3 regions of the Cellulosilyticum sp. ST5 genome follow, and region 2 is predicted to be linked to each of the others. Evidence: riboswitches for the same ligand, from Rfam matches in the RefSeq annotation. Region 2 holds a riboswitch; each other region holds the start of a gene.

Region 1 (10,125 bases), 880 kb from region 2:
ATGTTAAACAAACGCCACTTATCCACTAGTTATCCACATTTCCTCTTTGTTATGCACAATTGTATACAATCGCATTCTTAAAGTCTTTCTTTAATATAAAGTGGTTCTTTAACCATTTAAAGTATTACTTTTATTAGTTTAATATCTAACTTAAATAACTTTAGTATCAATCAAAGCATCATGTTGATAGCTATGATTTGCCATACTTTATAAGTGCAAACTTAATAGCAGTATACGTAACTTCTTCAGGTAACATTTCTTTAATCGGTTTAAGCAGGGTAGCACCACACTCTTCAATAGCTTCTATAATTTGTTCCTCATATTCTGATGGTATAAACTGTGTAAAATCTATCGGTAATCCTTCTTGGACACATTTTATAAGATGATTTTCCACTGTCATCTGAGTAAGATTTCTTTCATCAGCTATTTCATGAATTCCCTTTCCCTGCATATAAAGCTCATAGGTTAATTTATGACTATCTCTAGGTGATGATTTCTTTGGTATGGTATTTCCATCTAAAGTAGCTTCTCCCTCCAGATTAGATAGTGGTTCGGAATGTTTCTTACTTAATGAAGCTAACGCTTTACTAATATCTATATTATTCTCATCTACATAAGTTTTAATAATGGCTATAAAGTCTTGGCCATATTTGTTTAACTTATGTTCTCCTACTCCTGATACTTGAAGAAGTGCTTCATCTGTTGTAGGATATCTACTGCTCATTTCCTTTAAAGTGGTGTCTGGAAATACCATAAACGGCTGAATATGCTGTTTATGAGCAATATCATATCGTACACTTCTAAGTTTCTCAAATAAAACTAGGTCTACCTTTGCATCTAATCCAGATCTACTTCTTACTGGTGTTGTTTCTTTGACTAAAATACGCTTAATGGTGACTGGCTTTTTTCCCTTTAATACTTCATAACTCGCTTCTGTAAGCTGGATAATAGGATATTGGGTGCCTACTAATTGTAAATAGCCCTCTGCTACTAAAAATGAGATTAATTCTTTAATTGTATCTTTTGGATAGTCCTTCATTACTCCATAAGTAGTAAGTTCATTAAATTTGAAGCTTTTGATTTTTTGAGTATTTGATCCCTTCAGTACATCTGCTACCTGAGTACTACCAAAACGTTCTTTCATTCGTTTAACGCAACTCAGGATTTTTTGTGCTTCTACTGTGATGTCCGATTCTTCCGTATCATTATTACAGCTACCACAATGATGACAATCTTCTTCTAGGGTTTGCTGACCAAAATAATTTAAAATATAGTTTCTAAGGCAACTTTCAGTATTACAGTAATCAACCATGCTATTTAACTTGTCATATTCTATTTGTCTGCCCAATCCATTAGCATTTTCAATTAAATAACGATTAGTCATAATATCTTGTGTACCAAAAAGTAAAATACACTGTGCTTCTTCTCCATCACGACCCGCACGACCTGCTTCTTGATAATAGCCTTCCATATTCTTAGGCATATTATAATGTAATACGAATCTTACATTGGGTTTATCTATCCCCATTCCGAAGGCATTAGTCGCAATCATCACTGATACTCTATCATATAAAAAGTCATCTTGATTGCTACTTCGCTCAGCTTCACTTAAACCCGCATGATATTTTGTACATGGTAAACCTAACCTAAGTAGTCTTTCATAGAGATCATCTACACCTTTTCTGGTTGCACAGTAAATCACACCACTTTCACCAACATGTTCTCTTAGATACATTTCAGTTTCGTGAAGTTTATTTTCTGGCTTTCTTACTTCAAAATAAAGGTTAGGTCTATCAAAACTACTGGTTAACTCAAATGGTTTATTGAGTTCTAAAAGCTTAATAATATCTTCTTTGACGAGGGGCGTCGCTGTTGCTGTAAAAGCGGCTACAATCGGTCTCTTAGGAAGAGCGTAAAGTATTTGACTAACTCTTCTATAACTAGGTCTGAAGTCATGTCCCCACTGACTCACACAATGGGCTTCATCCACTGCAACCATAGAAACAGGAACCTCCCTTATTAAATCCATAAAACTCTCAGTCTCTAGACGTTCTGGTGCTACATATAAAAGCTTGTATGCTCCCATTCTAGCATTGGCTCTAATTTCTCTAAATTCTTTTGTACTTAGAGTAGAATTAATAAGCTCTGCTTCAATGCCGTACTCTTTAAGTGTATCTACTTGATCTTTCATCAAAGAAATAAGAGGAGAAATAACAATAGTCACTCCATCCAATAAAAGTGCTGGTACTTGATAGCATATGGATTTCCCCCCACCAGTTGGCATAATCCCTAATGCATCTTTGCCTGATAAGATAGCCTGAATCAATTCTTCTTGCCCAGGTCTAAAGGCATCATAACCATAATATTTCTTTAGTATATTTAATGGATTCATTTTACTTTCTCCTTCTTTTCTCTATTTATTGTTTCGAAATACTCTACTCTCACCCATTCTTAACAGTATAATCCACGTCTCTGAATGTGCCATAATCTTAAATATAGCCTTGTTCTCTATTTATCCATTATAACCATAATGACGCACCACTTAAACATATAAACTTTTTCCCTCTATTTTATATTGTCCTATTCATTATTTACTAGCACCGGTGAATTGTACGGCCCTCCTAGATTAAATAAAACACTCATTTGACTACTTTATAAATTTTATTATAACGGTCACTTCTATTTTTAATCATTAAAATTCGCTGTATTGCTTGCTTCACAATTTATTTTATTACTTATTTTCACTATATAATAATTCAAAAATATTTTTCACTTAGAATTCTTGATGATTATTTTAAAGCTATTTCTATTTCTTTACTTTAATTCCATAATAATTCAATTGACACTAATCACTTTACATAATATTATATTTACATATGAATATACTTGCTTATCACGAGTGGCGGAGGGACTGGCCCTATGAAGCCCGGCAACCTGTATAATATCAAGGTGCCAAATCCAACAGTAAACAAACTGGAAGATGAGTATAGACCGGTCAAAGCCTGAGTTTATACTCAGGCTTTTTTGCGTTTAAAGGAAATCATCTATTTTAAAAACAGGAGACACAATGAAAAATAACAAAACACTTTCTATACGTACAATTGTAGCCATAGGAATTGGATCAGCAGTCTTTTTAATCTTAGGACGTTTTGCTTCTATTCCTACGGGGATTCCCAATACAGAAATTCAAACAGCTTATGCTTTTTTAGCATTAATGGCTGTGCTTTATGGCCCTCTAGCTGGTGCCTCTATCGGATTCATCGGACATACATTAAAGGATATTACAGCTTATGGGTCACCATGGTTTAGCTGGATTATTGCTTCAGCCGTAGTTGGACTCATTATTGGTTTTTCAGTTAAAGCCTTAAAACTTCAAGATGGCTATTTTGGTAAAAAACAACTCATCCTCTTTAATTTATTCCAAGTTATAGCAAATGGAATGGCTTGGGGGATTGTTGCTCCTACTTTAGATATACTCATTTATGCAGAACCAAGTAATAAGGTTTATATTCAAGGAGCAGTATCTGGAATCTCTAATATTATAACTATCGGCGTATTAGGTTCTATTTTATTAGCTTCTTATGCTAAAACTAGAATCCAAACCGGAAGTTTAAAACTTGAAGACTAATATAACTTGCGTTCTAAATGTCTATTACAACTTCAAAGCTGTTTACATTTAGAGCTCATTATCCAGAGGCTACAGTTTATAATATTGTATCTTGAAGATGATTAAATATTATGAGCGATAGTCAATAGATACAGAAAGGAACAACTATGAAAAAACCTGTTATTGAATTTAATAACTTTAGCTTTCAATATAGAGTACAATATGAACCTACTTTAAAAAACATTAACTTAACTATTTATGAAGGTGAAAAGGTACTCATCTTAGGTCCTTCTGGTTCAGGAAAAAGTACCTTAGGTGCTACTTTAAATGGCCTTATTCCTTTTAGAACAGAAGGTACATCAACTGGTAGTTTAAAAATCAATGGTAAAGAAACTGCCAATCTTAGCCTATTTGAACTTTCTCAAATGGTGGGGACGGTTCTTCAAGATCCTGATAGTCAGTTTATTGGACTTACTGTAGGCGAGGATATGGCCTTTAGCCTAGAAAATAAATGTATCGCACAAAATGAGCTGAAGACAAAAGTAAGTGAAGTAGCTTCTATTGTAGAGGTAGATGATTTTCTAAATGTGGCACCTCACTCTTTATCTGGCGGGCAAAAACAACGTGTTACTTTAGGCGGTACCCTTGTAAGTGATGCCGATATCTTGCTTTTTGATGAACCTTTAGCTAGCCTCGATCCAGCTACTGGTGAAAAGGCTATTGACCTAATTCATCAAGTACATGAGCAGACTGGTAAGACTATTATTATCATCGAACATCGTTTAGAAGATGTTTTACATCGACCTATAGACCGTATCATCGTTATGAACCAAGGTCATATTCTATTAGATACAACCCCAAATCGATTATTTAAAGAAGATACCCTTAAACAAAATGGTATTCGTGAACCACTCTATATTACAGCACTTAAGTATGCGGGATGTGATCTTAAAGCTTTTGATAAAGTTGAACCTTTAGATCAAATTAATCTTAAAGGATGTAAAGAAAAACTTGAAGCTTTTATGAATAATACATTAGAAATTAAAGACAAAGTTAATGATGATGTGCTACTTGAATTTGAAGAAGTTAACTTTAGCTATGATAGAAGTAAAGCTTTACTTAAAGATATTAACTTAAAACTTTATAAGGGTGAGATGCTAAGTATCGTAGGCAAAAATGGCGCTGGTAAGTCTACACTTTCAAAACTGATTTGTGGTTTTTATAAACCTACTAAAGGTAGACTACTCCTTAAAGGACAGGATATGAAACACTTAACCATTAAAGAACGCTGCGAATCTATCGGTGTTGTACTTCAAAATCCAAATCAAATGATTTCTAAACCAATGCTTTATGATGAAGTTGCACTTGCACTTCGTAATCAAGGTTTACCTGAAGCCGAAGTAAAAGCACGAGTTTATGAAACACTTAAAGTATGCGACCTCTATCAAATGCGTAACTGGCCTATTTCAGCACTGAGCTTTGGTCAAAAGAAACGTGTAACGATTGCTTCTATTTTAGTAAGTAAACCCGAAATTCTTATTTTAGATGAACCAACTGCCGGACAAGACTTTAAGCATTATACAGAGATGATGGAATTCTTGAAGTCACTTAATGATGAAGGCATTACAATCATCATGATTACTCATGATATGCATTTAATGTTAGAGTATACAGATCGTGCTATTGTTTTAGCCGATGGTGAAATTTTAGCTGATAATACTGTGACTCATGTGCTTACAACTTCAAACATCATTACACCAGCTCATCTTAAAGAGACTTCTTTATATTCACTTGCAGTTAAAGTAAAACTTGAAGACCCTAAAGCTTTTGTTCAAAGCTTTATTAAAGAAGATAGAAGGAGAAGAAATCTATGCCAAATGTAACGCTCGGATATCTTGAGGCAGATTCCCCTATTCACCGTTTAACTGGAGCTACTAAACTAATCTGTTTAATTTTTTGCTCCTTAACTGCTATGCTTACTTATGATACAAGAGTATTAGCTATGTTACTTATATTGAGCTTAATTTGCTTTAAAGTATCTCAGATTAAGTTTAAGGATGTGGCTTTTGTAGTTTACTTTATATTAGCCTTCCTTTTAATTAATAATATTGCTATTTTTATTTTTTCCCCTATGGAAGGTTGTAAGATTTATGGTAGTACTACAGTATTATTTAAAATAGTAGGGCCCTATACCGTAACTGTAGAGCAATTATTCTATCAGCTCAATGTAACACTTAAGTATTTTGCAGTTATTCCAATTGCTTTATTATTCATTGTAGCTACTCACCCAAGTGAATTTGCTGCTTCTTTAAATCGTATTGGAGTAAGCTATAAACTTTCTTATGCAGTAGCTATTGCCTTAAGATATATTCCAGATGTCCAAAGAGATTATAGAGAAATTGCTTTTGCAGCGCAAGCAAGAGGAATTGATCTATCTAGTAAAGAAAAACTAACAAAACGTATTAAAAATATGAGCACCATTTTGATTCCACTAATTTTTAGCAGCTTAGAACGTATTGAAACCATTAGTTGTGCTATGGAACTTCGTTCTTTTGGAACTCATAAGAAACGTACTTGGTATAGCAGTAGGCCTTTTGCTAAAAGAGATTATATTGCTATTGTAGGAGTCGTTCTACTATTTTTAGCTTCTTTATGGATTACTATGAAAAATGGTAGCCGCTTCTATAATCCTTTTGTATAAAATCATTAAAAGAATTTATTCAGAGGCATAATAGCTTCTCACTGACTATATAAATACAGGTTGCCTCAAGATTTTGAGGCAACCTGTATTGTGTTTTCTTTTATATTATCCACAATTTGTTTTGTTTTAATAAGTACTTATCCCCTTTTTCTTTAGTTTTCCACTGAATAACTTGCACTCACTGCTCCGCTTACAAAAACTATTATATATATCTTTTTGTAAGGTAAATTATAGAACAGCATTTTTTCTAACCTATTAAGTCCAATATATCCATTACAAAATGAATACAAAAGAAATGATACACCTTACTCCTCTAACTTTATATATCCTGTAAAGGTATTAATATTAAATAACCTTACTAGATATTTTCAAACTTGCTAAGCTAGGAGGTCATTTCTCCTTGCCTCTCTTTGTAGATCATTAAGCTTTATTATTATCTTCTCTAGCATTTGCCTATTTAACTCACATAAGCTTTCATCTAGTTCAAACGGGCTTCCATTAGTAATAGCATTCATACCTAAGCATGCAAAACATGCTGTATGTGCAAAGCACTTACTGCACTTCTCATTTTCTATTTTATTAAACTTTAAATATCTACTTATCATATATTCAAATTGTTGCTCATCTAATACATTCTCGTTATAAATAGATCCTCCCCACTCATCTTTCATATCTGTTAATACAGAACAGGGGTAAATATCACCATTGGTACTAACAGATAATGCATTAATTGCTGCATCACAAATATACTTAGATGGTGTCTTTTTAGTGAGTGACTCCAAAATACAATCTAAAAAAGTATACGATAGCCCCTCTCCTTTTTCCGAAAGCGCCTCATCAATAGCATCTAAAAATTCATCTAGATTATCTAACATTAACTCCTTAATAGGTTCCTTTTGATTACATCCCATGGGGACAATATGAATATCTACATCCCCAATCTGTTGCTTAATACTTCTTACAATATCCATAACCTTCATTTGATTTTCCTGATGATACTTATGATAGGTTACCTCTATACTTGCTGGCTGTGAAGTGTATTGTTGAAGCTTTCTAATATTGTCCATAACAACTTGAGCCGTACCTTCTCCATTAGCAAATACTCTTGCCACATCTTGTGCTTCTTTGGTGCCATCAAAACTAATAGTTACTTGGATATCATACTTGTTAATGAGTTCAATCAATTCATCTGTTACTTGTGTACCATTAGTAACCATTCCTAAATATGTTTTTTGCCCTGTCTTTTCATTTTTTTCATATACATACTCACATACATACCTGATAACTTCCATATTTTGAGTAGGTTCCCCTCCAAAAAGAGCCACTTTTTCAATGGTATCAAAATGATTAAAAAATATCTCTAATGCGCGATGTGCCGTCTCTTGCGTCATTATTTGTCTAGATGAATGGTATTTACCTCCATTTGCATAACAATATTTACATCTTAAATTACAATCGTTACTTATATTTAATGATAATTTTTCGAGGAATAGTTTTTTAGTACTATATTCATCAACTAAATAATCATTATCTCCCAAACACACTCGTATCTTTTCATTAAATGCATCATACTGGTCCCCACTTATCTCTAATCTAGAAATAATACTTTCCCTGCTCACCCCTTCTTCTACTGCATTAATAAAATCTTTCATGGTTCCATTCACAACAAAATACCTTAATGTTCTTGGAAAATATGCTATTGTGCATGAGTCTTCTTCTATATAATGGACCCTCATAAGCTACATCCTTTCTTTAAACCATAAATTAATAGGCAGTTTAGTTAAAGTATTTTTACTAAACTGCCTTACCATTAACCTCTATAGATTGTCTTTTTTAAATTCTTTTAATAGTTGGTGAAACTGCATAAAGTGCCATGATGGGTGGTCTTTTACTTATTACTTCTTTGATTACGTCAATAATAAAGAAACCTCCATCTAACTGCATTAACTCTTCATCTGTTAATGATTTAAGTACTTTTTCATCTTCTTTCATTTTATTTTCCTCCTTATATGTTTAAAAAAATTATTAACTGCTTTACTACTTATTATACCCTCTTAACAATGCCACTAAGCGGTGGAAATGTTATTATAGGTGGCTTTGTTGGAATTTTAGAAATTCCTCCAAGTCGAGGTGGTACTATAGTTAAGATATTTCCTCCGGAGATTTCTTGTAATTCTTTAATTACAATTTCATCCATAATTAATTCTTTTTTCTGCTTATTTTCCATTTTAAACTCCCCTTTATCAACTCGATTTAGTATTACTTTTTAAGAACCTTAAATATAAAATCAATAATAGGTTTGGGATTCGGTCTAATAGCATATAATAATGTTACCATTGCACCTTTTGCTACAGCTGATTCTATAAAGCCCCCAGTTAACTCCATAAGTTCTTCATCTGTTAAAGCCATTATAAGTTTTTCATTCTGGTTCATATTTTCTCCTCCTCTCTCTAATGCTTATTTTTAACTTTCCAATATTTCATATTGATTAATATTGAAAATTAAAAATTCATAAGTCATTCTTAAGATACACCTAATTTTTCATTAAACATTTGTTGATAAATACTAAACTCTTCATATTTTAGTGTAGTTTCTTTAATAAGTGCTTTAGCTTCCTCTTCATAATTATTCTCAACTAAAATAACTGCCAAATCATAATAGGGATCCAAGAATCTATGATCTGTGTACTCAATAGCCTTTTTTAAATGCTCTATTCCTGTTTCTACTTGTCCCATCTTAGCTAATGCTAAGCCTAAGCCTTTCAGAGCATATACATCCTTTGGATTCGCCTTCAAAATAATCTCATTGCATCTTTTAGATTCCTCGTAATTCTCCAACATAAACTGAATATATCCGTAATTTTTTCGTGCCTCTATATCATTAGGTTCATATTCTAGATACAAACTTAATGCAGTTTCTGCTAATTGATGCTTTTCATTCTGTAAGAATTTCATTGCTTTTCCCAGAAGTTCCAATGGATTCTCTACATTTCTTAATACAGCTTCTGCTTGATCCATGACCATACCATATGAACAATATTGATTCTCTTCATAAATACTGCCCTTATGAACTAATCTAGAATTAGTACATCCACCTTTACAGATTGCCCCATATCTACATTTTTTGCAGTGACCTTTCAGCTTGTCCTTCGTTAATTGACGATTCCAACTAAAGGCATCTTCCCTTTCCCAAATAGATCTTAATGACTCATTTCTTATATTGCCTTCTATTAATTCTTTATCTCTAATAGACACACATCCTATAATATCTCCATTATGTAGAATGCCTAGATTATATCTTCCAGCTCCACATCCATCCCAACCATATCCTAAACTTCCTGAGTTTTTCTCCCTAACTATCAGTTCCTTAGCGTTGAAATAACCTATGCAATCAGCTAAATCAATGATGATACCACCTTTTTGGGTCTCTTCATAGGCAAAATCAATAATTTCATTGATTATTTGAGGAGGCGTCACTAACTCTTTATGATGAGCCATATTTCCCATTGGTAATCCAATTTGAAGTTGCCATCTTTCAACGCCCTTATCTATTAGAATTTCTTTCATCTGATGTAATTCCTGTATATTTTTATTATGAATTGTAGTAATGGCTGCTGTATGTACAGAAGTATGTTTTAAATGTTCGAACGCTTTCATAGAACGTTCAAAAGAACCTTGTTTTCTAATATAATCATGACTTTGTTGAAGGCCATCTATACTAATTGCTATGGTGTTAATGCCTGCTTCTTCTGCCTTACGAGCGTCTTCTTCTGAAAATGTCCAACCATTGGTTATCATATTGGGCACAACACCATTCT
Region 2 (10,125 bases):
TGAATAGGTATCAGCATCTTGATAAGCTCGTTTAAAAGCCATATTACCACTAATATCTTGAACACTATATTGGCCCTTTTGAAGAGCAGGAATAGATCTTCTAATAATATTTAAACGTTGAATATGTTTTGATAATGGGTGGTTTAAGGTTTCAGCCATTTTTCCACTAGCAGAACTATAAACACCAAAGTCAGTTACATTTACATCACCCTCAATATAATCTCCAAAATAAGCTCTTCCAGTAGTACTAAGAGGCGCATTAGGACCTACATCAATAGGAGCACCCTTCATAAATTCAATTTCACTACCATAGTAAATGGTTGGGATGCCTCTAAAAGTAAACATTAAATTTAAATTTTCAGCCCAAGTATCCTGGCTGCCAGAGAAACGTTTATTTTCAGGTGCATTATCAGGAGCATAATCGTGAGAGTCAACGTAAGTTACATTAAAGGTTGCATCATTATAATATTGATCTCCACTTACAGCGACATTAAAAGCATCGGAAGCGTTACCAAAATTCCAGTGCATAGGGAAATCGATAACATCTAAGCCACTACGCTCATTCCAATTAGGTGTATGGTAAGAATTTCCTTGCAACAGGTGGTTAGTACTAGTTGGCTGGCTACTAGGATTCATATTATCATTCCAAAAAGCAGAAGTAGAGTTTACTCTCTCTGCTAAGGTATCCCAGGCATAATCCTTGGAATCCTGCCAAGTGTAAAATGGAGCAGAGACGTTAGGAATATTACTGTTCCATACTTGGCGATATCTAGTACATACTTCACCAAACATAAAGAAATCATTGTTACCACTTTGTTTAGCAGTAGATAATAGCTGTGGAATAAAATTATTGTTTAATGTTAATCTAGAAATATGTTTAACGGTATCTAATCTGAAACCATCTACACCCATTTCAATATATTTAGAATAGGAATCTACTAAATAATTACTAACAGTAAGATTCTCGGTATTTAGGTCTACACAGTCACCAGCAATTTGTCCTGTTTGAACGGTATAACCTTCCCAAGATAAAGATTTTTCGTGATGATAAATCTTGTTAGTATCTTCTTCATCAGTTTTCATGGCATTCAGTCTTGCTTGATACTGAGCCTCAGGTGTTAAGTCATCATAGTTAGCAGGTAATTTACCATCTGAGATATCAACTAGACAATCAGAAGAGCTTAAATCTCCTTGTTTAGTAAAGAGAGGATAGATATTTTCCTCACCAAAATTACCAGTATGATTCCAAACAACATCTTGAATGATTTTAAGACCTTTTTCGTGACAAGCATTAATCAAATCTTGATAAGTAGCCCCAGTAGACTCATATCGACTATCTACCTCACTATGATCTATAGCATGATAGCCGTGATAATCATAACCACTAGCATTTTCAACAACAGGTGTAATCCAAATGGCACTAAAACCTAAGGCTTTAATATAATCTAGTTTTTCGATAAGACCTTTAAAGTCTCCACGCCATGCAGGGTCAGAATCAGGATTTCCCGCTTTTTTATCATCCCAGCAATGGATATTATTGCTTGAGTCACCATCGTAAAATCTACTAGTCATGACAAAATAGATTGTTTCATCTCTAAAGTCACTATTGCCATAGTTAAATTCAACTGGATCAGGTGACTCATAAGGAGGTTCTGGATCAGGAGGATTTTCTGGGTCATTATCAGGATTATGGTCGTACCATTTGCCTGCCGTATACCACCATTCACCTTTGGTTTGTGATAAGTCAGCAGTTTGGCTACTGCCGTTATTGCTAAAGATTAAATTAGTGCTAGAGGTATTGAGTTCATAGCCATACCAGTCATTACCTTCACTAGTCATACTTACTCCAGGCCATTTTACCGTGGCTAAAGTAGGAGTTGCTTTCCAGTAATACAGTGTAGCTGGAGAATTACTCTTATAATGAACTTTGATAGTATCTAGGGTAGGAGTAGGAGTAGGAGTAGGAGTAGGAGTAGGAGTAGGAGTAGGAGTAGGAGTAGGAGTAGGAGTAGGAGTAGGAGTAGGAGTAGGAGTAGGTGTTGGAGTAGGAATTGGTTCAGGATTAGTGTCGTACCAAGTACCATTCATATACCACCAGTTACCTTTAGTCAAATTAAGATCTTTAGTTTGATTACTACCCTTGTTGCTAAAGATTAAATTTGTAGAATTGGCATTTAATGTATACGTATACCAATTATTATCTTCCTTAGCCATAGATACACCAGGCCAACTTACACCGGGTAAACTAGGGCTAGCTCCCCAATAATAAATATATGGAGAAGACCAAACACTCTTTAAATGAACAACTATTTGGGAATCACAAGGAGCTTCAGGATTATAATCTGTCCAAACACCATTCATATACCACCATTCACCAGATGTTCTTGAAAGGTCTGCTGTTTGTGAACCTTTAGCATTATTAAAAATTAAATTAGCACTAGATACATCTAAGACATAAGAATACCAGTTATTACCATCATTTTGCATAGGTACGCCGGGCCAATTAACTGTAGTGGTAGATGGATTAGTTTGCCAGTAATAGATGTAGCTACTTCCCCAAGTGCTTTTGAAATGTACAGTTAGTGAATTGTTAGCTCCTAATGTGGAAACGTTACCAAACAATAGTGAAAACAACATACACATTGCAGCTAATAAACTAGTACATTTTCTGATACTTCTTTTACGTTTCATATTTTACCCCCTTAGAATTTTTGTATATATTACAATAAACATAGAATGTTTACTAAAATATATATAGTGATTATACAATTTTAATCAATAAAAATTCAATATATTTTATATAATTTACAAAATTAAAATTTAAAACAGAAGATTGTTAGTTATTTAAGATATAGCTAGTATTCTTATAAAGAAAGCAAAAAAGCTAGAAAGGGTGATAATCTTGTCCTACTGAGACGTATTTTAAATGAAAATAATAAGTTGTATAATTTCCTAGCAAAAAGCTTAATTTATTTGTAATAAGTAGGAAGGGCCTCGCATAAGATTAAATCAAGAGCCAGAGTTAAGGGGGGCCTTTTCTTGAAAGCCTATATAGAAGAAAGAGCCATAGAGTCAGCAAAGTTTATTATTAATTCTAATGCTACTGTAAGGGAAACTGCAAAGAAGTTTGGGATTAGTAAAAGTACGGTTCATAAAGATGTAACAGAAAGACTAGAGAAGATTAATCCTAAACTTGCCAATGAGGCAAGGAAGGTTTTAGAACTAAATAAGGCAGAAAGACACCTAAGAGGTGGCTTGGCTACAAAAGAAAAATATTCTAGCTTAATTAAATAATTTTAATACATAGCACCTCATTTTGAGGTGCTATAATTATTTTTTAATTTTTTGCAAAAAATAGAGTTTTAATGTTATAATATGCTAAAAGAAGTGAACCCTAAAATACAATTTTACTATAACAAAGGAGAATTCAAATGTTTGGAATGGGAGCGGATATCGGAATTGATTTAGGGACTGCCTATGTACTTGTTTATGTGAAAGGGAAGGGCATTGTCCTTAGAGAACCATCGGTGGTAGCAATAAAGGAGAAGACTAAGGAAGTCATAGCTGTAGGAGAAGAAGCAAGACGTATGTTAGGCAGAACACCGGGGAGCATTACTACTGTTAGGCCTCTTAGACAAGGTGTTATATCAGACTATGATGCTACAGAACAAATGCTAAAGTATTTTATTCACAAAGCTATTGGTCACAGACTTGTAAAACCACGCATTGGAGTATGTGTTCCTAGTGGTGTTACTGAGGTGGAAAAAAAGGCGGTAGAAGATGCTACAAAACAAGCAGGAGCCAGATATGTTGATACGATAGAGGAACCTATTGCAGCAGCTATTGGTGCAGGCATAGATATTTCGCGTCCATGTGGAAGTATGATTGTAGACATAGGTGGGGGAACAACGGATATAGCAGTTATTTCATTAGGAGGAGCAGTTGTAAAAAAATCCTTAAAAATAGCCGGAGATGAGTTTGACGATACTATTATTAAGTATATGAGAAAGAAATATAGCCTTCTTATTGGAGAAAGAACAGCAGAAGAGATAAAAATTAATGTTGGAAGTGTATTTAAAAGAGAAGTTCCAGCCGAAATAGAAATTAGAGGTCGTAACTTAGTATCAGGATTACCAAGAAATATGGTAGTAACTTCAGAAGAAATTAGACAGGCCTTAGAAGAACCAATAGCAAGTATTGTTGATGGTATCCGATCTGTGCTAGAAATAACACCACCAGAATTAGCTTCTGATATTTCAGATAGGGGAATTGTGCTTACAGGTGGTGGAAGTCTTATTCAAGGTCTTGATCAGCTTATTTTGCAGGAGACAGGAATAAATGCAGTGATTGCAGATGATGCTATGTCATGTGTAGCTATCGGAACAGGTATGTGGGTTGAATATAGATATGCTAAAGGAGTAAGAGAAAGAGATTAAAAAAAGGAGGCCTTTAGATGGTAAGAGGACTTTATACAGCTGCCACAGGTATGAATGTACAGGCAAAAAGGTTAGAGATTATTTCTAATGATCTAGCTAATACAACGACTACTGGATATAAAAAAGATGTTGCAGTAGTTTCTTCTTTTCAAGAAGTATTAATGACGAGATTAAATGACACTCAAAACCAAGTGCCTAATAATGGACCAATAGGTAATATTACTTATGGGGCAAAGATTGACGAGGTCTATACAGATTTTACTCAAGGTTCAGTTATTTCAACAGGGGAAATGGTTGATGTGGCTATTCAAGGAGATGGCTTTTTTGTAGTGCAAACTCCAAATGGAGAAGCTTACACAAGAGATGGTAATTTTTCTATTAATCAATATGGAGATTTAGTGACTAAAGAAGGCTATCCTGTTATGGGATTAGATGGTCCCATTACTTTAGGCGAAGAATTTCTAGCCACTGGTGGAGATGTAGTGATTAGCAGTCAAGGAGAAGTAACATTAGATGGTCAGTATATTGATACCTTAGAATTAGCTAGATTTGAAGACAGTAGGGCATTAACAAAAATGGACAATAACTTATATAGTAGTACGGCGGCTAGGCTGCCTTTTGAAGGGCAGCTCATTCAGGGCTATTTAGAATCAGCCAATGTTAATCCTGTAACTGCTATGGTAGATATGATTACCGTTTCAAGAGCATATGAAACAAATCAAAAAATGATTCAAGTACAAGATAGTTTACTTGGTAAAGCTGTTAATGAATTAGGTAGAGTATAGGAGGAAGAATATGATTAGAGCATTATATACAGCGGCTTCAGGTATGACCGCCCAGCAACTTAATGTAGATACCATTTCTAATAACATGGCTAATGTTAATACAGCAGCTTATAAAAAAGAAACAACTAACTTTAAAAGCTTGCTCTATACAACGATGGGAGAAGCTAATGATCCTAATGCACAGGCGGCACCTACAGTTAAACAAGTAGGGCATGGTGTACGTGCGCTAGCTAATTCTAGAGATTATACAAATGGCATTCTTCAAGAAACAGGTAATGAATCAGACCTTGCTTTAGTTGGAAATGGTTTTTTTGCTATTGGTCAGACAGATGGTTCTGAGGTTTATACTAGGGATGGTAGCTTTAGATTTGCTATGATTCCTGATGAAGGAAGTTATGCGTTAGTTACAGCCGATGGGCATCCAGTACTATCTACAGAAGGTGAGTCTATTGTAGTAGGGACAGAAATTCCTATGGATAAGCTTGAAATAGGGCAAGATGGAAATATTTATTATTTAGATGAGACAGGACTCGAAATGGATGTAGCTCAAATAAGAATTGTTCAATTTGCTAATAGAGCAGGACTTGAGGCTGTAGGAGATAACCTTTATAAAGAAACACCAGCTTCCGGAGAGCCTTTAGCAGAGGTTGATGATGATGGATTGACTAAAACAACGATTCGTACAGGTTACCTAGAAGGTTCTAATGTGCAAATAGCACAGGAAATGGTTAACTTAATTATTGCTCAAAGAGCTTATGAAATTAACTCAACAGCTATTAAAGCAGCCGATGATATGTTAGGACAAGCTAATCAGCTTAAGAGCTAAGGAGGATAGCTAGATGGAAATTTCAGGGGTTTCAAGTCTATTAGATTTGCAAAAGCAAGTAGCTACGGAGTCTGCTGATACAGCAGGAACAAAAGATTTTGAGGCTATTTTATCAGAAGCTATGGCAAAGAAAGATGACACAGAACTAAAAGAAGCTTGTGATGAACTTGAAGGTTATATGCTCAGCATGATGTTTAAGCAAATGAAATCATCTATGCTTTCAGGGGATAGTTTGATAGCTAAAGGTGATTATGAATCTATGTTTGAGGATACTTACATCAATAATTTATGTGATGAAATGGTTAAAGCAGGGGGCATCGGTCTTTCTGATGCTATGTATAAACAAATGACCAATACATATGCTGCTCAAATGCAGATTAGTGATGAAAATAAAGCAGCAATGGCTAATGAAGCTATCAAAACCGAAGAGGAAGTTTAAGAAATGTTCCTCTTGTTGACAATAAAAAATAATAATGTTAAAATAAATCGAAAATAGAATAAAAATTCTTATCCAGAGAGGTGGAGGGACAGGGCCCTATGAAACCCGGCAACCTAGTTTAAAGCTAAGGTGCCAATTCCCACGTATTTATTACGTAAGATGAGGATGACTGTGCGAACGCTAACCCCTCATTTTTAATGAGGGGTTTTTTATATGGTTTTCTGTCTTACACAAAATTAAAGGAGGCTATGATATGGCAAAAAGATTATTTACTTCAGAATCAGTAACAGAAGGGCATCCAGATAAAATTGCTGACCAAATCTCTGATGCAGTTTTAGATGCTATTTTTGCGCAAGATCCAAATGCAAGAGTTGCTTGTGAAACAGCACTTACAACAGGTCTTGTATTAGTAATGGGAGAAATTACAACAAATTGTTATGTAGATATCAATAAAACAGTTCGTGACACTATTAATGAAATTGGTTACAACGCACCAGAGTATGGTTTTGACGGACACTCATGTGGTGTAATTGTAGCACTTGATGAACAATCAGCAGATATTGCTATGGGTGTCGACAAAGCTTTAGAAGCTAAAAAAGGTGAGATGACAGATGATGCAATTGAAGCTATTGGCGCAGGGGATCAAGGAATGATGTTTGGCTTTGCTTGTGATGAAACACCAGAACTTATGCCAATGCCAATTTCACTTGCTCATAGATTATCAAAACGTTTATCAGAAGTACGTAAAGATGGTACTTTAAATTATCTTAGACCAGATGGTAAAACACAAGTTACTGTGGAGTATGATGGAGATACACCAATAAGAGTTGATGCAATCGTTGTTTCAACGCAACACGCAGCAGAAGTAACCCAAGAACAAATTCATGCAGACATTATGGAATATGTTATTAAACCAATTGTTCCAGAGAACTTATTGGATGCAGATACAAAATATTTTATTAATCCGACCGGACGTTTCGTAATTGGTGGACCAGTAGGAGACTCAGGTCTTACAGGACGTAAAATCATTGTAGACACTTACGGGGGTTATGCAAGTCATGGTGGCGGTGCTTTCTCTGGAAAAGATCCAACTAAAGTAGACCGTTCAGCAGCTTATGCAGCTAGATACGTAGCTAAAAACATTGTAGCAGCAGGTCTTGCTAAAAAATGTGAAATTGAGCTTGCATATGCTATTGGTGTAGCACAGCCAGTATCAGTACTCGTAAATACACATGGTACAGGTGTTGTTAGTGATGAAGTATTAGTAGAACTTGTTCGTAATAACTTTGACCTTAGACCAGCAGGTATTATTAAGATGTTAGATCTTAGAAGACCTATCTACAAACAAACAGCAGCTTATGGACACTTTGGTCGTATTGATGTGGATTTACCATGGGAAAGAACTGATAAAGCTGAAATATTAAAAGCTGCAGCAGAGAAGTAGGCGACTAGAATATAATCCGTATAGGAAAGCTTTGGTTGAATCCTGCTGTCTAGAGTGCCTTTTAGAAGAGTATATGAATTGTGAGATGAGAGAGTAAGAGAGTGATTAAAATAAAAAAGCGTTGTTACGAGGAAAAATCGTAGCAACGCTTTTTGCATGAACAAGAATTAATATTACAACTACATTACAATTATTAATTAATCATAAATTCTAGTGGTATCGAAATCTAAATGTGCTATAGTATTCTGTATAAATAAAAAATATTTTATTAATTTGGTTTATGGAGGGGATTTGTAATGAAGAAAAAAGTATTAGCCTTATTGGTAACATTTGTAATGATGTTTACTATGGTAGGTTGTAATGCTCAAGGTGTAGAACTAATTAATGAGTTAAAGACAGTTTCTACATGGGAAGCGATGGAGACAAAAAGTAATTTAGACGTAAGCTTTACTTATCAAGGAGAATCATTTAAGGCAAATGCAGAAGTTGTAAGTTATTCAAATAGTAAAGACTTACAGATGGAAGCTACTATGACTATTAAGAATGTTGAATTTTCTGGTCAAAAGATTGACGTTACAAAAGCACCATTTAAAATTTCACCTATTAAATTCTATATGGATGGTATGAAGTTCTATGTAAGTACAAGCTTTATTAAAGATGTAGCGGCTATGGCAGGTGTTGATCCATCAACATTAGTAGATGTAAGTAAAGACTATTTAGCTCTTGATTTAACAAGTGCTATGGAAATGTCAGGAATGAGCAAAGAGCAAATAACGAAACTATCAAGTCAAGGTTTTGATATTTATGCTAATTCTAAAGTAGAGGTTCCAGTTACCAAAAAAGATAACACTTATACTGTTGAACTTAAAGATTCACAATTAGTAGATGCATTCTTTGATCTTTGTGCAGAAGCTATTGATGCACAAGCAGCTACATTAACAGAAACTTATAAAGCAATGGGTCTTACAGATGACCAAATCAAAGAAGCTCTTGCACAAGCAAAAGCTATTTATGGACCAGAAACAAAAGCTATAATTAAACCTATGGTTACTGGTAGTACTGCAAAAGCAAGCTATACATTCAATAAAGATAGCTATGTAGCTGATATGTCAGCCGCTATTAAAGTAGCAGTAGATAAAGAAAAATTTGATATTAGCGTAGCTGAAAAATCAGAAGTGAAAAAAGTAGATAAAAAAGCAATTACTTTCCCAACAAGTGTAAAAGTATACACTATGGAAGACCTTATGGCTATGACTACACCTAGTCAAGTTATTGAAGTAGCACAAAAAGATTGTATTGTAGAAAAAGGTGTAACATATGTACCTCTTAAAGCTACTTTAGCTAAGGTTGGACTTACAGTAGGTTATGATAGTAAAGCAAAAACAACTTATATTAAAGAGTTAAATAATATGCCTATCAAATCTATTGTTAAAAAAGGTGTATCATATGTTTCAGTAGACCAACTTGCTGAACTTGGCTTGGTATGTGAAATTACAAAATAACAAATGTAAGAAAACGAATAAGCTACAAAGTAAAAATAGGAACCGTTAAGTATATGGTTCCTATTTTTTATGCTACATTTAATTTAAATGCGTATGAGTTAAAAGAAGAAAGGCAATAATTTTCATAAAATAGTAAGCCATTGTGACCTAAATGTGGATATGTTATACTTTTTAAATAAAGTTGTGGACAAGATAAATGGATAAGAAAGCAAAGTGGTGAATAAATTGAGCGAACAAGTGGTTTTAGAAGCGACAATAGAAGATATAATTTATCAAAATGCAGAAAATGGTTATACTGTTTGTACCATAGAGTACGAAGGAGAAGAGCTTTCTTGCGTGGGAGAAATGGCAGGTATTTATGCCGGAGAAGAAGTTAAAATTGTAGGAAGCTGGAGCACACATCCCATATATGGAAGGCAAATAAGAGTAGAAATGCTAGAGAGAAGTATGCCTAAGACGGTACAAGGAATGGAAAAATATCTAGCTTCTGGTGTCATTAAAGGCATAGGGGCCAAGACAGCAAAGAAAATTGTCAAGCATTTTGGGTTAGATACTTTTAGAATAATTGAGGAAGAACCACTCGTACTTGCTCAAGTAAGTGGCATTAGTGAAAAAAAAGCACAAGAAATCGGAGAAATTTTTCATACTCAGTATGAATTGAGACGTGCTATGCTATTTTTACAAGAATATGGG
Region 3 (10,125 bases), 600 kb from region 2:
TATGAGGTAGAAGGAAACCGTATTATAGGCTATTATGAAGGTTCACTTCAGTCAGGTGAAGCCTTGACGATTCGTATAGAGCTACCAGAAGGGTATTTTACAGCTACTAGGGATAATGTAAGTTGGAGTATTAATTTAAATACTTTAATAATACTTCCCATAGCAACACTGATAGTAGTTCTATTACTTTGGTTAATATTTGCTAGGAATCCAAGGGAGAAGATAGAAGAATGTACGTATCTACCAGAGGGGCTTAGTAGTGCAGAAGTAGGGATGATCTATAAAGGCAAAGCAAGCAATAAAGATGCCATATCTTTACTATTTAGTTTAGCTCAAAAAGGTTATTTAAGAATTATAGATATGAGAGATGAAGATAGTAAATATAAAGCATCTAATTCTTTTGAAATTGAAAAGTTAAAAGCCTATGATGGAGGGGATAAAGCAGAAGCGGTTTTCTTTAAAGGATTATTTAATCGTAGAGATAGAGTTGATGAAGAGAAATTGAGAGATACTTTTTATAAAACAGTTAATAAAGTAAAAAAGCTAGTGAATGAAAAGGATAAACGAGCTCATTTATTTAAAAAAGGTGCAGATAGGGCCAAAGTACTAGCCATTATTTTAGCTATTCTATCCCATGTTAGTGTTACTTATATCAGTTTTGCCTATGGAGGACGATTAGATATAGTGTTCTGGGCTATTATTTGTTTTACTTCAGGTATTATTGTATTAACAACAAGCATAAGTAAAGAAGACCTAGTTCAAAGTATACCATTTATTATATGGGGGATTATATTTATGGGGCTAGGTGGAGTAATACTTCTTTGGCCACTTCTAAGAGACTATGGAGAATTAATACCAGTTACTGTAATGAATCAAGTATGCTTGGTAGTTATGTTCAAAGTTATTCAGAAGATGATAAAAAGAACGCCTTATGGCGAAAAGCTATATCTAGAGCTCAAAGGTTTTAAAAAATACATACAGAATATAGATCATAGAGAACTAAAAAAGCTTAAAGAGGATCATACTAATTATTTTGAAGATATGTTTGCTTATATAATGGCATTAAATATAAGCCAAAAGGATATGGAGAAATTTAATGATTATATAGAAAGCCCTCCTAGTTGGTATGAAGGGAAGTACTCTAATAGTAATGGATTTATTAATCGTTTATATAGAATGATGTGCTCAGTAGAAGTAACAATGAGTTCTAATCCATCAAGCTCTTCAGGAGATTCAGGAGGAGGTTCATCAGGAGGGGGCTCTGGGGGAGGTGGAGGAGGATCTTGGTAAAAATAGTCGCTAAATAAAGATGAGAATAAAGAGATACGATAAAATAGATAGAAATGAATGATAAATAAAAACTAGGTTATCAGAATAGAAGGATAACCTAGTTTTTATTTTAGAAAAATGATAGTGTTGATTATAATAAGCTAATTAGAACGTACCTTTTAAAAACCTCTACTATCACCACCATGACTTCTACCGCTGCTGGAAGTATGCATGGAGGAACCACCACCGCCACCACCTCTGCCAGAATTTGAGGTCTCAATCTTAGTTCTTGTAGTATGAGTTGAAATAAATTGATCCTGCTTTTCAGTATAGTTGACAGATAGTCTGTCTGGCAAAGTAGCAGGAACGGTATGACGTGGATGCTTATAGCGATAACTGATAATAGCTCTGACAATAGAAGCCATTACAAGTGCTGCAAGAAAGGCAATACCTGCATAGACTAAGTAATTTTTTGCAGTCAGAGGAGTACCATAGCTATTGGTAAATGGTTTTTTACCATCTTCGAAAATCAAATGGCTATCAGAAGGAATGCCAGATTTAAAGTAGGTCTCTACACCATTAATAAATGTAATACAGCCTTGATAATAATTGGCATCAGTAAGGTACGGGGCAATAGTATCCATTAGGGTATTAATGCGCCTATCATCTACATATTTAGCACTTAGTCCGCTAGTAGAGATAGCTAACTCTCGGTTATCCATATCAATCAAAAAGAGAATCCCATCCCAATTGTCACCATAGCCATAACCGTTTGTATCATAGAAGTCATCAGCATAAGCTGTGGCAGTTTTTCCTTCAGCATCATTGGTGGTGACTATGACTGTTTCCATTTGGTAAGTCTCACTAAGTATATCAAGCTTTTTCTCTAAACTTTCAATCTCATCAAGGTTAAGTAAATCAGCTAAGTCATTAACTCTAGGCACAGCAGCCATAAGAGAGCTACATAAAGTAAAAAAACATATTAAAGTAAATATTAAAGAACTCATTCTACGTTTCATTAGGCAAGACCTCCTGTATAAGCTAATGCAAAAAAGACAACAGCAAAAGTAATGAGGAATACCCAAAGGAATAGAAAGTTAAGCTTTTTGCTACATATTGGTAAGCTACCAAAAGTCTTACCAGTTTGACCGTTCATAGCAAACATGTAAGTCTGCCCCTTATAAATATAAGTTAACATCCAAACAGGCATCAAAGTATAGTGAAAACGGGTGCGATGAATTTGAACATTTTTACCACCTACAGCAGTTGTGGTGTAGCCATGAATGGAGTTACGAAGCTCTGTTTCAACAGCACGTTCTACCCTAGATTTAATAGTTGGATAAATGGTATCTTTATCTACATCATATTTTTCAGCAATAAACCCTGTTAGATAAGAAAAAGAAAAGGTTTCAAGATCATCATAATTATAAGGACCGATACTCTCCATTACCAGGTCATCAGCTTTTTTGGAAGCATCATGAGGCAAGTAATCAAAAGACATAGAAGCAGCCCTAGATACAGCATAGATATCTGTCTGAGTGTAGCGATAGCTTCCACTAGTCCAAGATTTTATCTTTTTACCAGTTGCTCTCATATAGCCAGAGGTATCACAATCTACTAGCCAATAGGGAATATAGATCCCAGCGATTTTTTCAAGTTGACTAGGAGAGGAGAAATCATCAGGTAAAAAATGTTTTTTCTTTCGCCAAGCAAGAAATGTTTCTAGTGCTTGTTCTTTACTTTTTTTAAAGGGAATTACTTTTGATGGTTTAAATTCATCGGAAAGTTGTTTTGAGAAAACGACAGGATTATGACAATAGCAACAAAGTGTAGCAGAGGTTACTTCATCAGTAACGATTTGAGCACCACAACTAGGACAAGTATAGAGCATGGTGGTGCCTTCTTCAGCAGTAGCATCATTACCATATTCTATAAATTCTTCACCGGGCTCATTATAACTTTTCTCTGTTGTCAAAACTTCTAACTCTTGCTCATTAAAGCTACTAAAGCAGTATTCACACTTGAGTTTTTGAGATTCTGGATCAAAGCCTAAATCTCCCCCACAGTTAGGACATTTGTATGAAACAACGGACAAGACAAACCCTCCCTTATTAAGCCTATAAATAGAGGCTATTATTGAAATCAGTATAGCATATCGAATAAATATTGTGAACAAGCACTCTATATTTACACAAAATATAGAGTGCTTATAAATTCTAATCCGCTAATAATAGTAGTACTAGAAAGACAATCTTTCGAAGAACAGGATTCAAAGAAGGGTTGATTAAAGCATTGTAACTCCTTCAAGATAGTGCAGAAGCTACTATTACAATGATCCCATACATTAACAACCGTAGGACCTATAGTAGAGGAGGGGTCATCAGCAACACCTAAGTAAGTATAAGCACCACGAACTGTTGTTGATAAACAAGGTGCTATAAGATAGGCGCCAAATTCAAAGGCAGGTAAGGTTAATAAGTTGGTATAGCGGGTGATAAGTAAATTAAGAGTAGCTAAGGCATCTACGACGCACTTATTCTGAATACTAAAAACGATGGCTTCGTTTTCTGTTAGATTAGTAGCAGTAAGGCGGCTATTAGAACAAGCAACAGCTTCACTATTAGTAATACCCTCAGCAGAAGCACGGCTAGTATTAGTTGCGTGTCCACAAGAGTCATTACAAAGCAGGCTAACTCCCAGAGATTTATTATTTGCTAAAGAAAGAGAAGTAGAAGATGTTATATTTTTATATTGAGAAGAATTATGACTACTGCCAGAAGTATTTGTGTCTGTACAACTCCTACCATTGGTTTCGGTATTAGAACGTGTAACAGTAGTAGAACCATTCTTATTTAAGCCTTTGGAAGCAGTATGATTACCTTGAGAGAAGCCAGACAAGATATTAAATAGACAAATAAGTTCGTTGAGTATAGATCGTATGTGACAAAGAGACACGGGTGTTGCTAATAAAAAAAGAACAAAGTCCTCATTTCTTCCCATTAAATTATTAAATGAAGTGAGTATGGGTGTTGTGGTACTTGTATTAGGGATAACAGAAATAGTTGCAAGTGAGTTATGTTTACAAGGACTAAAGAGCTGATCAATTAGTTCACAACTTTCCTCAGGTGTTAATTCATGAAGTTGAATACCAGGAAAGGTTTGAATTAGCCCATTTTTTAAAATTTCAAGAGCAACGCAGAAAAATTCATCCCCTTTAATACCAATATAAATAGAAAGTTGTTCATTGCGCACTTGTATAACATAGCCAATGGTTATTTGAAGGCTTTCTAGAGCATTTAAAACAAAGGAAAATGCTTTAAAGGTATCTGTGACAGGAAAGCCTTCAATTTGAATAAAGCCTAAGCAGGCAGGAGGAGTCTCAGAAGGAGATACTGGGAAATGAGTCAGCTCATGTAGACAAGGAGCGTTTACAAGTTCATCAAATCTTGCAAGTGCATCATCTAAAAGGCAAGTATCTCTTGGATCAAACATAAGTAACACTCCTTTATCATAAGGTGTCGTAATAGTTTATGCGGTTTAGGAGTATGAATATGATAAACTATGCGTTCAAAGTGGCAACTAAAATCCATACGAATTGATTCATTTGCTTAAAGCTTACCCGGAAATTAGCCGTTTCAAATGCATGAGCGAGGATTTCGTGAGTGGTATAGAATTCAGTTTTTAAATCCTGAGCAAGATGAGTAAAGCCATAGTTTTCAGCCCAATTTAATACAGCTGAAGCAGCCTCGGGAGATTCGTACATGGTATCTGCAATAATAATTTGACCGCCTTGGCGAAGCTTAGAAGCCATAAAGGCTATAGATTTAGCTTTTTCTTCATCTTGTAAGTGGTGGAAAGCGTAGCTAGAAATAATAGCATCCACGCTTGCATCAGGAATATCTAAAGAGAGAAAAGAACCATTTTGAACAGGAATATGAGGATATTTAGCTGACGCTAATTCTCTCATTTTAGCATTTGGCTCAATGGCAGTTACTTTATAACCTGAATTAGCTGCAACGGCTCCTAGATTACCTGTACCAGAACCAATATCTAAGACTGTAGCAGAAGTAGGTGAATTAATAAAAGAGACAGTTTCTCTTAAAATTTCTTCGTAGTTTTTAAAGACTTCATAATACTCACCCTTTTTTGTGTAAACAGTTTCGTCATAATGAGTAGCCCAACTATCAAATAGGTCATTAAAGCGATAGTCAGAGAGATTCATATCGAAGTTATAAAGATTCTGGCTAAAGTAGCGCTCGCTTCGGTCAGGGAAGATGGCTACAATATTAACCTTACCATTAGCTTTATAAGCTTGCTTAATGGCACCAGCCATAGCTGCACCAGAAGAAGAACCAACCAATACACCCTCTTTTTTGCCTAATAGCTGTACATAGTAATAAGCTTCTTCATCGGAAATTTTCTCTACCTCATCGACATAGGAAGCATCAAATAAAGAAGGAATGAAATGATTACCAATACCTTCAATATGGTAGGTACCTTCTTCCCCACCTCCTAGAATAGAGCCTTTAGGGTCGCTGAGTACAATTTTGATGTTGGGATTTTTCTCTTTTAAATAGGAGGCAATGCCAATAATAGTACCACCGGAGCCTGCTCCTGCTACGAGGATATCTATCTTCCCATCAAGGGCATCATAGATTTCCTTACCTGTTTGACGATGAGCTTCTCTATTAGAGAGATTATCGAACTGTTTAGCCATAAAGCTAGTTGGGATTTGCTTTGCTAATTCTTCTGCTTTTTGAACAGCACCTTCAATACCTTCTTCTGTTGGAGTAACAATTAATTCTGCACCTAAGGCGCGCATTAGTATTTGTTTTTCAATAGCAAACTTAGCAGGAATAACAATTTTAAGTTGATAGCCTTTTTCAAAGGCAGCCATGGCAAGGCCTATACCGGTATTACCAGCAGTAGCTTCGATGATGGTATAGCCAGGTTTAAGTAGCCCATTTTTTTCGGCATCTTCTAAGATCTTTAGGCCAATACGGTCTTTAACACTTCCCCCTGGGTTTAGATATTCTAGTTTACCAAAGATATTAATATCAGGATTAGGAGAAATATGATTGAGTTTTAAGAGTGGGGTATTACCAATAAGTTCACGAATATCATTAATATAGTGCATGAGATGTACCTCCTTCAGAGATAGAAAGATTAAGTGCATGGGTTAAATCAGTTATCAAGTCGTCAGCATCTTCGATGCCTACAGAAAGACGAAGTAAACCATCTGTTATACCTAAGGCCTTTCTTTGTTCTACAGGAATAGAAGCATGCGTCATAGCTGCTGGAAGGCAAATAAGACTTTCTACGCCTCCTAGACTTTCTGCCAGAGCAATGAGTTTAACATTTTCTACGAGCTTTAGAGCGACCTCGGGGTCACTAAGTTCAAAAGAAATCATAGCGCCTAAACCTGGATAATAGATTTTACTTACCTGAGGTAGAGTGTGTAAGAAATCAACAATCGCTTTAGCATTAGCTTGAGCCTTTTCTAATCTAATAGCCAATGTTTTAATACCTCTTATAAGTAAAAAGCTATCTTGGGGACCAAGTATCCCACCTACAGCATTTTGTAAAAAGCCAAGTCGTTCTTTAAGGTCTTCATGAGCAACAACTACAAGCCCAGCAACCACATCACTATGTCCGCCTAAATATTTGGTGCCGCTATGAACAACAATGTCTATGCCGTGTTCTATAGGACGTTGAAGATAAGGGGTTAAAAACGTGTTGTCAACAACCGAAATGAGGTTATGACTTTTGGCAAGTGTACTAATTGCTGATAGGTCTGTGATTTTCATTAATGGATTAGTAGGTGTTTCAATAAAGATGGCTTTAGTAGTAGGCGTGATAGCTTTTTGAACAGCTTCAAGGTCGGAAGTATCTACTAGAGAATAAGAAATGCCAAGATGAACGAATACCTTATCGACTACTCGAAAAGTACCACCGTAGACATTATCAGATAGAAGAATATGGTCTCCTGTTTTAAAAAGCATAAGGACTGTAGAAAGAGCGGCTAAACCAGAAGCAAAAGCAAAACCAGCGATGCCACCTTCTAGATCTTTAATAAGTTCTTCTAAAGCCTGTCTTGTAGGATTACCTGTGCGTGCATATTCAAAGCCTTTATGTTTACCAATCCCTTCTTGTCTAAAAGTAGATGTTTGATAAATAGGAATATTAACTGCGCCTGTAAAGGCATCTTCAGAGATACCACCATGGATAACCTTTGATTCAAATTTCATAAAATAACCTCCTTTAAATTGGTAATAAATTTTACAATATATCAAATTTTTTAAATTAAAGAGAGTATACATCAAATTTAATTCCTAGTAAATATATTTATTTTAAAGGAATTAAAAATGTGACAGTCCAAAAAGAAAAAGTTATTGATAGTCAAAGACTAAAGCAAATAAGAAAATAATAATAAATAAAACTTATCCATTAATGGTTCTATAAAAAAAGAAATTCCTAGTAACTTCAAGGGAAATTAAAAAGAAAATAAAATAAAAAAATATATTAAAAAATAGTTGACAATTTAAAAAAATAAAAATATACTACTAAACATATAAAACAACTAGGAAATAAAACCAAGTGAATAATTTCTTATCCAGAGAGGCAGAGGGACTGGCCCAGTGACGCCCGGCAACCTGAACATGTTATAAAATGCTCAAGGTGCTAATTCCAGCAAACCAGAAGTGGTTTGGAAGATAAGAGTATGTAGCATAGTGAATTTTAAAAGCTGCTTTCTTATCTTAAGAAAGCAGCTTTTATAGTTTGTAAAATATTACTTTTAAATGAAGTAGGCAGAAAAACACGGAAAAATGAAAGAAACTACAAGATCAAGGTTAATTAAAGGGAGGAAACAAGATGAGTAAGTTAAGTCATAGATTAGATGGGTTTGGAGAATCCGTGATTAGGAAGATGACGCGTATTGCTAATCAACATGGGGCTATTAACCTTTCACAAGGTTTTCCTGATTTTGATCCACCTAAGGCATTAATAGAAGAATTACAAAGGGTAGCCATAGAGGGGCCGCACCAATATGCAGTGACTTGGGGAGCACAAAATTTTAGAGAAGCTTTAGCCAAGAAGCAAGAACATTTTATGGGGATTAAATTAAACCCAGATGAAAATATCGTAGTCACTTGTGGTAGTACAGAGGCCATGATGACAGCTATGATGGCTATTTGCGATAGCGGTGACAAAGTTGCTATCTTCTCACCTTTTTATGAGAACTATGTAGCAGATACAGTGCTTTGTGGAGCTGAGCCCATTTACATTCCACTTAAACCACCTGCCTTTAACTTTGATAAAGAGGAACTTGAAGCAGCTTTTAAAGCAGGTGCTAAAGCTTTGATTCTCTGTAATCCATCTAATCCAACTGGAAAGGTATTTACTAAAGAAGAGCTACTAGACATTGCACAGCTTGTTAAAGAGTATGACGCTTATGTCATTACAGATGAAGTTTATGAGCATATCGTTTTTGAACCATATAAACATCATTACTTTGCATCGCTACCTGGCATGTTTGAGAGAACTATTTCTTGTAGTTCACTTTCAAAGACTTATTCCATTACAGGTTGGAGATTAGGTTATGTAATAGCACCGAAGGTTATTATTGATCAATGTAAAAAGATACATGACTTTTTAACAGTAGGAGCAGCAGCCCCTCTTCAGGAAGCTGCAACAGTAGGACTTAAATTAGAAGATGACTACTATAAAGAACTTACAGCGTTATACGGAAAGAAAAGAGAGTTGTTCTTGTCAGGGCTTGATAGCATAGGACTTAAGTACTTTAAGCCAGAAGGTGCTTATTATGTCATGGTTGATATTGAAGAATTTGGTGTTTCATCAGACTACGAATTTGCAAAAAGACTTATTAAAGAAGTAGGCGTAGCAGCTGTACCAGGTTCTAGTTTTTTCAAAGAACCTGTTAATCAATATATACGTTTCCACTTTGCTAAAAAACCAGAAACACTAGAGCTAGCTTTAGAGAGATTAACGCAAATAAAAAAACATTTTTAGGAGGTGCTACAATGATTCGTTTTGAACAAGTAAATGTAAGCTTTAAACAAAAAAATCAAATCGTTAATGCCGTTAGTAATGTATCACTTCATATAGAACCAGGAGAAATCTTTGGAATAGTTGGGGGGAGTGGCGCAGGTAAAAGCACCTTAGTAAGAACCATTAATGGATTACAAAAGCCTACTTCAGGCAGTGTTTTTGTAGAGGGAGAGGATGTAACAAAACTTTCTTCTAGAGAGATTAGGGGATTACGAAAGAAAATCGGCATGATTTTTCAACACTTTAATTTAATCTCAAGAAAAACAGTAGGGGAGAATATAGAGTTTGCTCTTAAAGTCCAGGATTACCCTAAAGCTCAAAGGCAAACTAGAACTAAAGAATTACTTGAGCTAGTGGGCCTAGAAGATAAAGAAAATGTTTATCCAGCTAGTTTAAGTGGTGGGCAAAAACAAAGGGTAGGTATAGCAAGAGCTTTAGCAGCGAATCCAAAGATTTTACTTTGCGATGAAGCAACTTCTGCATTAGATGTGCAAACAACTGAGGAAATTGTGGATATCTTAAAAGGAATTAATGCTAAGTTGGGGATTACTATTGTGTTTATCACGCATCAACTAGAGGTAGCTAAAAGGTTGTTCTCAAAAGTAGCAGTAATGAGTCAAGGTGAAATTGTAGAAGTTAATAGCGCTTACGAGTTATTTGCTAGTCCCCAATCAGCATTAACCAAAAGATTAGTAAAGACTCAGATAAAGGTACCAGAGGAGATTATTAATGCAGCGAAGGGGGAAATCATCAAGCTGACTTATAGGGGTGACAAGAGCCTAGAGC

The links. Region 2 has a riboswitch for S-adenosylmethionine ahead of metK (methionine adenosyltransferase). Riboswitches for the same ligand answer to the same signal wherever they lie in the genome.
Region 1: it holds a riboswitch for S-adenosylmethionine, as region 2 does, so the genes downstream of both, QTL86_RS17710 (ECF-type riboflavin transporter substrate-binding protein) here and metK (methionine adenosyltransferase) in region 2, are expected to answer to the same signal.
Region 3: it holds a riboswitch for S-adenosylmethionine, as region 2 does, so the genes downstream of both, QTL86_RS18980 (pyridoxal phosphate-dependent aminotransferase) here and metK (methionine adenosyltransferase) in region 2, are expected to answer to the same signal.

What each region holds. Positions count from the first base shown of each region.
Region 1 is NZ_CP132338.1:3,656,888-3,667,012, forward strand. Features, by position in the region: gene recQ (DNA helicase RecQ) at 191-2,392, opposite strand; SAM riboswitch class I at 2,888-2,987, shown strand; gene QTL86_RS17710 (ECF-type riboflavin transporter substrate-binding protein) at 3,068-3,628, shown strand; gene QTL86_RS17715 (ABC transporter ATP-binding protein) at 3,775-5,490, shown strand; gene QTL86_RS17720 (energy-coupling factor transporter transmembrane component T family protein) at 5,478-6,308, shown strand; gene QTL86_RS17725 (radical SAM/SPASM domain-containing protein) at 6,686-8,044, opposite strand; gene QTL86_RS17730 (hypothetical protein) at 8,142-8,300, opposite strand; gene QTL86_RS17735 (hypothetical protein) at 8,353-8,535, opposite strand; gene QTL86_RS17740 (hypothetical protein) at 8,568-8,741, opposite strand; gene QTL86_RS17745 (radical SAM/SPASM domain-containing protein) at 8,831-10,125, opposite strand, start outside.
Region 2 is NZ_CP132338.1:4,535,626-4,545,750, forward strand. Features, by position in the region: gene QTL86_RS21645 (starch-binding protein) at 1-2,691, opposite strand, end outside; gene spoIIID (sporulation transcriptional regulator SpoIIID) at 3,040-3,294, shown strand; gene QTL86_RS21655 (rod shape-determining protein) at 3,432-4,436, shown strand; gene flgF (flagellar basal-body rod protein FlgF) at 4,454-5,221, shown strand; gene QTL86_RS21665 (flagellar hook-basal body protein) at 5,232-6,047, shown strand; gene QTL86_RS21670 (rod-binding protein) at 6,061-6,486, shown strand; SAM riboswitch class I at 6,552-6,652, shown strand; gene metK (methionine adenosyltransferase) at 6,740-7,930, shown strand; gene QTL86_RS21680 (hypothetical protein) at 8,227-9,432, shown strand; gene QTL86_RS21685 (ATP-dependent RecD-like DNA helicase) at 9,649-10,125, shown strand, end outside.
Region 3 is NZ_CP132338.1:3,932,641-3,942,765, forward strand. Features, by position in the region: gene QTL86_RS18950 (DUF2207 domain-containing protein) at 1-1,290, shown strand, start outside; gene QTL86_RS18955 (TPM domain-containing protein) at 1,449-2,288, opposite strand; gene QTL86_RS18960 (TFIIB-type zinc ribbon-containing protein) at 2,288-3,364, opposite strand; gene QTL86_RS18965 (hypothetical protein) at 3,457-4,761, opposite strand; gene QTL86_RS18970 (pyridoxal-phosphate dependent enzyme) at 4,829-6,406, opposite strand; gene QTL86_RS18975 (trans-sulfuration enzyme family protein) at 6,393-7,517, opposite strand; SAM riboswitch class I at 7,876-7,989, shown strand; gene QTL86_RS18980 (pyridoxal phosphate-dependent aminotransferase) at 8,143-9,300, shown strand; gene QTL86_RS18985 (methionine ABC transporter ATP-binding protein) at 9,312-10,125, shown strand, end outside.